2 regions of the Cobetia sp. MM1IDA2H-1 genome follow, and region 1 is predicted to be linked to the other one. Evidence: riboswitches for the same ligand, from Rfam matches in the RefSeq annotation. Region 1 holds a riboswitch; the other holds the start of a gene.
The links. Region 1 has a riboswitch for thiamine pyrophosphate ahead of tenA (thiaminase II). Riboswitches for the same ligand answer to the same signal wherever they lie in the genome.
Positions count from the first base shown of each region.

Region 2: another riboswitch for thiamine pyrophosphate. It lies ahead of BOH68_RS05840 (ABC transporter ATP-binding protein); the one in region 1 lies ahead of tenA (thiaminase II).

Region 1 covers NZ_CM133225.1:3,131,142-3,134,494, forward strand. The annotation lists gene BOH68_RS13340 (TIGR04283 family arsenosugar biosynthesis glycosyltransferase) at 1-9, shown strand, start outside; gene BOH68_RS13345 (TIGR04282 family arsenosugar biosynthesis glycosyltransferase) at 53-745, shown strand; TPP riboswitch at 898-1,036, shown strand; gene tenA (thiaminase II) at 1,180-1,839, shown strand; TPP riboswitch at 2,030-2,170, shown strand; gene thiC (phosphomethylpyrimidine synthase ThiC) at 2,297-3,353, shown strand, end outside.
Region 2 covers NZ_CM133225.1:1,360,424-1,363,776, reverse strand. The annotation lists gene BOH68_RS05845 (protein kinase family protein) at 56-1,015, opposite strand; TPP riboswitch at 1,141-1,254, shown strand; gene BOH68_RS05840 (ABC transporter ATP-binding protein) at 1,316-2,068, shown strand; gene BOH68_RS05835 (ABC transporter permease) at 2,065-2,832, shown strand; gene BOH68_RS05830 (ABC transporter substrate-binding protein) at 2,898-3,353, shown strand, end outside.

The sequences.
Region 1 (3,353 bases):
CATGCCTGAAGCCTCGCTTGCTGACAGGGAAACCGACACGGCCGCGTATGACATGCGCCCGACGCTCATCATCTTCGGCCGCCTGCCACTGGCCGGACAATGCAAGACGCGGCTGATCCCTGCCCTCGGTCCCGAGGGGGCGGCACGCCTCTACTCGCGCATGCTGCGCAGAATCGTTCAGCAGGCCTGCGCCTCACGCCTCGGCAAGGTGGTCGTGATGCTGACTCCCTCCCCCGAGCACGCCCGGCAGCAACCTGAGCAGGCAGCCCTGCTGACGGAACTTGAGGATCAGTGGCGTGCAGAGAGCATGGCGGCACATGGCAGGCGGATCACGCTCGAGGCACAGCCACAGGGTGGGCTTGGGGAGCGCATGCATCAGGCCATGCTGCGCCACCTGCCCGCAGGCCCCGTGCTGCTGATGGGCTCTGACCTGCCCGCATTGGACAGTCAACGTCTGCGCGAGGCGGCGCGGTGCCTGCATGACCATGAGGCGGTGCTGCAGCCCAGCGAAGACGGGGGATACGGATTGATTGGCCTGAAAGCAGCCTGCCCGGCGGCCTTCCAGCTGGATCACTGGAGCCATGCCGACGTGAGCCGGGAGACTCTTGCACTGCTGGCTCAGGCAGGCAGAAGCGTCGGTTGCCTGCCTGTCAGCTGGGATGTCGATGAGCCTCACGATCTGGTGCGCCTGAGGCGACACTTCCCAGCCCTGATGGCGAACCTCTCCTCCTGTCAGCCTGCATGACATCTTTCCTGCAGCGCATGACACGCTTCCCGCATCGCAGGAAGCCCTTTCAGCATCGCAGATGGCCTCCCAAAGTCGCATGGGTTTTAGGGCGGCAGAGGCTTTTCCTGCACCGCAGGACTGTTACACTCGAGATATCGTGACGTCTGAGTCACAGCTTGACGGGGTGCCGGTAAGACCGGCTGAGATGTCATTCGCACTGTTCGAGGCCTTGCATCGAGGTGCGTGTATGACGATCCCGCCGAACCTGATCCGGTTAGTACCGGCGTAGGGATCAAGCGCGAAGTGTTGCCGCACATCATCTTCACCTCTTCCAGGTGAACGCCGCACCTCCCCCCGCTTTTTCCCTGCAGAATGCCGGACCTGACCACGCTCGAGCCAGACCTTTGCCACTCCATCACGGATTGGCAGCACGCTCACCGAGGGATGCGTCGATGCCCAGCTTTTCAGACCTGACCAGTGCCTGCGCCGAGGAATGGCGCGACTATCTCGAGCATGACTTCGTTCGCCAGCTCGGGGAAGGTCGTCTGCCAGAGGAGTCCTTCCGCCATTACCTGCAGCAGGACTACCTGTTCCTGATCCACTTCGCGCGCGCCTGGGCGCTGGCCGCCTACAAGAGCCGCACCCTCGCGGAGCTGCGTCAGGCCACGGCCAGTCTCGACACCATCCTCAATACCGAGCTCGACCTGCATATCGGCTACTGCAGCGAGTGGGGCATCAGCGAGGATGACCTGAGTGAGCTGCCGGAATCCCGCGCGACCCTGGCCTATACCCGTTACGTACTGGATTGCGGCCAGCGCGGCGACCTGCTCGATCTGCACGTGGCGCTCGCGCCCTGCCTGATCGGCTACGGCGAGATCGCCGAGTGGCTGCTGGACCAGGACACCACCGAGATCGAGGACAATCCGTACGCGGACTGGATCGCGATGTACTCCAGCGATGACTTCAAGGAAGCGGTGGACGCCGAACGTGAATGGCTGGACGCTCGGCTCTCGGAGGTCTCGGAGCGCCGACTGGGCGAACTGGTGGATGTCTTCCGCGATGCGACGCGTCTCGAGATCGACTTCTGGCAGATGGGCCTTGATCGCGACTGATCCGTGGCAGGCCGTCGCCTGACAGGCCGCGCCTGCGCGAACGGAAGACACACCGATTTTCATCGGCCTGGGGACGTGGTCCTCTCGCCAATCATCCAGACACACCACAGGCCATCAGAGCCTGAATGCGAGCACGATGACCTGGGCCAGCACAACGCTCAGCACAGGTCATGCCCGCATTGAATTCTGAGCACGCTTGACGGGGTGCCGGTGGAACCGGCTGAGATTCTGCATGCATCACCTCGCCGCCAAATGGGCGAGGCTGCCAGCAAGGGGTCCCGTGGAACCTGAACCGGTTAGGACCGGCGTAGGAATCAAGCTGATGGTCAGCCGCTGCCCGCGGCCGCCTCGCTCCCGGGCCACCTGTTGGCAAGGAGTCGGCGATGGCCATCCTCTCCCTGCGCACGGTCTTCCCATGATGACGTCTGCCGTGACGTCGCCCTTTGAGGAGACCTGCATGAGCACTACCCCCACGACTCAAGATCCGCAAGCCACCAACGCCGCCGAACCGTCGCTCGCCCCCCAATCTGAGGCTGCGCCGAAGGCGCGCGCACGTGCCGGTCGCAAGGATGGCAGTCGCCATCTCGCCAGCGAAGCCCGCGTCGACGCCGCCGCCATCGCGCCGCTGAGCGGCTCGCGCAAGATCTACATCGAAGGCTCTCGCCCGGACATCCGCGTGCCCATGCGCGAGATCGGCTGCTCGCCGACCCAGACCTCCAGCGGTCTGGAAGAGAATCCGCCGATCGTCGTCTACGATACCTCCGGTCCCTACACCGACCCGGCGGTCGAGATCGACATTCGTCGCGGGCTGGCGCCACTGCGCGAGAAGTGGATCGAGGAACGCGGCGATACCGAACAGCTCAATCAGCTGAGCAGCGAATATGGTCGCGTGCGCCAGGCCGACCTGCGCCTGTCGTCCCTGCGCTTCGAGCTGGACCACCGCCCGCGCCGTGCCCTGCCGGGCAAGAATGTCACCCAGCTGCACTATGCGCGCCAGGGCATCATTACGCCGGAGATGGAATACATCGCGATTCGCGAGAATCAGCGTCGTATCGCGCTGCGTGAGGAATATCAGGGCAGCGACTCCGTCGAGAGCATTCTGGGCCACCAGCACCCGGGGCACAGCTTCGGCGCCAACCTGCCCGACGAGATCACCGCCGAATTCGTGCGTGAGGAAGTCGCGCGTGGCCGCGCCATCATTCCCGCCAACATCAATCACCCGGAAAGCGAGCCGATGATCATCGGCCGCAACTTCCTGGTGAAGGTCAACGGCAACCTGGGCAACTCGGCGGTCACCTCCTCCATCGAGGAAGAGGTCGACAAGATGACCTGGGCGATCCGCTGGGGCTCCGACACCGTGATGGATCTCTCGACCGGCGCCAACATCCACGAGACCCGTGAATGGATTCTGCGCAACTCTCCCGTGCCCATCGGCACGGTGCCGATCTATCAGGCGCTGGAGAAGGTCGATGGCGTGGCCGAGAATCTCGACTGGGAGATCTTCCGCGACACGC
Region 2 (3,353 bases), 1.8 Mb from region 1:
TCCATGTCAGCGACGAGGCTGCAGAGAAATTTCTCAAATATTCATGGACTTGCGATCAACATGTCAGGCTTCTCGGCGACACCCAGGCCGGGGCTGCCGCCAGCTCGGCGTAGCGGGTCGGACCGAAGGCTTCCATCGCCCACAACAGGGCTCGGCACAGCTCACGCTGACCGTCGATATCGACCATGCGCCCATGACGCGAATAACCGGCGAGGAAGGCCTCACGCTGACTCGGCGTCTCCAGCAACAACTCGATCAGTGCCCAGTCGAACTCGATCGGGGCCCACACCAGAGCCTCCCAGTCGCTCCATACCCAGCCGGTGGCGGCGCACAGATATTGGTCCGCGCGCAGGTCCGGCAGACTCCAGACGGCGCGAGCGGGATGCGAGAAGGTGCGTGATGGCAGGTCCCCCAGCTCGTGGGACAGGGGATGGCGCGCGAGAAAACGCGTCACGCGGGCATTCCAATGCAGCAGCGGCATGGGCTGGGCAAGGGGCTGACCAAAGCCGGACACGGTGTCCTGATGCAGCCGCCCGACCTGATCTCCCAGCATCTCACAGAAGGTGTCACTGAGATCACTGGGCTGACCGCTGGACCACGGCAGATGCCAGACGGGCGCGCCATCGAGACGCCCCAGATAGGTCAGCGGCAGCGGAGGGATGGGCAAACGCGCCGGCAACGCGCCCGCCAGCCGTGTCAGGGCCTCAGGTTGCGCCCAGCGATCGGCGCCGAAGACACCGCGCATCGCTCGCCAGAAGGGGTCGTGATCCGGGCCGGTCCGCGCCAGCTTGATCAGGCCGGGGGTGCCGCCACGCTGTCGCCACAACCAGTTGGCACTATCCGGCCAGGCAAGTGCCAGCGGCTCCAGCGCATGCCCCAGATAGGTGGAAAGACGGCGAGTCAGCGCATCCTCCGGCCAGCCATTGGGCACGGATGTCGCGTCTGGCATCACGGGTCGCCGCGGTGGCACGGGATAACCGCTGGAGCAGGTCGAGAGATCCGGGGTATCAGGCATGTTGATCTCCTTGAGGCTGCGATACCTCGATAGCATACCCAACACCGGGCCATGCAGGATAGCCACACGACAGCCACCCCGACGATGGCAGGGATGCAACCGGCGGGCAGGTGACGGTACACTGTCGGCCTGGATGGGGGTGCCCGAAAGTGGGCTGAGAGCCGATGCGTCACGTCGCATGGCAACCCCTGGAACCTGATCCGGTTGATACCGGCGGAGGGAATTCCGGTCACCTGCCCAAGCGTCAGGCGCCCTGCGTGCTTCCTCCCCTCGGCATGCCGCCTGACCACGGATGACACTGTGTCGCTGGGACTCTCCCTCAACAACGCCCGCATCGATTACGCCAGCCATACGCTGTTTCGTGATCTGTCGGCGCGTCTGGATGCCGGAAGCTGGACGGCCCTGCTGGGCCGCTCGGGCTGCGGCAAGAGCTCACTGCTGCGCCTGCTGGCCGGCCTCGAGATGCCCGACCATCACACGCTGGAACTCACCACCGATGATGGCAAGCCACTGGCGGGTCGCGTCGCCTGGATGGCGCAGCAGGACCTGCTGCTGCCCTGGCGCCGGGTGCTGGACAACCTGTGTCTGGGAGATGACCTCCATCGTCGCCCTCGCGATACCGAGCGGGCCCGCGAACTGCTGGCAGCGGTGGGTCTGGAGGGGCGCGAGCAGGCCTGGCCAGACGCCCTCTCCGGCGGGCAACGCCAACGCGTCGCATTGGCGCGAACGCTCTACCAGCAGGCTCCGGTGGTGATGATGGATGAGCCCTTCTCCGCAGTGGACGCCATCACGCGACTCGAACTGCATGATCTCGCCAGCCGGCTGCTGGACGGACGCACCGTGTTGATGGTCACGCATGACCCGCTCGAGGCGCTGCGCCTGGCCGACCAACTGCTGGTACTGCGCCCGGGCCGCGACAGCCAGCAGGGGGCAGTGCTCGACTGCCTGCCCGGGCTCTCGCCGCCTCGCCCGGTGCCGCTGGACCTGCCCGCCCTGCAGCAGGCCCAGTCCGAATTGATCACACGCCTGCGCGACGGCGAGGAGACGCCATGAAACGCCTGCATGCCCTGCGTCATCTCGCCATCAGCGCCGCCGTCCTGCTGGGACTCTGGCAACTGGTGATCATCACCACGGCCGTGCCGCCCTACATCCTGCCAGCGCCACTGGCAGTCGCGGAGGTGCTGGTCCGTCAGGCCCCGATGCTGGCACACCACGCCGGCATCACCTTCGCCGAGATTCTTGGCGGGCTGGTACTGGGGGTCCTTCTCGGACTGAGCACCGCGCTGGCACTGGCGTTCATCCCTCGTCTGCGGCGCACCCTGCTGCCATTGCTGCTGATCAGCCAGGTGATCCCGCTGTTCGCGATCGCCCCACTGCTGGTGCTGTGGCTGGGCTATGACATGCTCTCCAAGGTCGTGATGGCCACGCTGATCATCTATTTCCCCGTGGCCTCCACCGGCTACGACGGCCTGCGCCAGACCCCTCAGGGCTGGCTGGATCTCGCCCACACCCTGGGTGCCAGCCCGTGGCGACTGCTGCTGCATGTCCAACTGCCCGCCGCGCTGCCGGCACTGGCTTCCGGCGTGCGCATGGCAGCGACAGCCGCCCCCATCGGGGCCGTCATCGGTGAGTGGGCCGGCGCAAGCCAGGGCCTCGGCTATCTGATGCTCAATGCCAATGCCCGCATGGAAATCGACCTGATGTTCGCCGCCCTGCTGGTGCTGGTCGCCTTTTCGCTGCTGCTGTATTTCACGCTGGATGCCCTGCTGCGTCGCCTGATGCCCTGGCATCGGGATCGCCTGACCCGTTTGAACTGAGCGCTTCCGGCTGTCAGGCGATGCCCTGACGGCCTCACATTCTCGACACCACAAGGAATACCGCCATGCCATTCTCGCCATCGGCGATCCGCCGTTCCGGCAAGCTGTCCTGCCTCTTCGCGACGCTGCTGACAACCCTCAGCCTGAGCACCTTCGCCCTGTCAGCCGAGACTGGCGCCAGCGCCGAGCCCCAGGCCCCGACCGCCAGTGACAGTGCAGCGGCAGCGGTCACCAAGACCGGGCAGGACGGTGCCACCCTCGAGCCAGACGCTTCTGCCAAGCAGGCTGCCGAGACCGAGCAACAGACCCGCCCCGCCGCTGACGATGTGCAGGACCCGCAAGCGGCCGCCACCGATGCCAAGCCCCTCACGCACCTCAAGGTCATGCTCGACTGGTACACCAATCCCGGCCACGGGCCGCTGGTGCTGGCTCAGGAACTGGGCCTGTTCAAGCAACATGGTCTGGACGTCGAGCTGATCGCTCCGGCAGACCCCAGCGTCCCCCCCAAGCTTGCCGCAGCG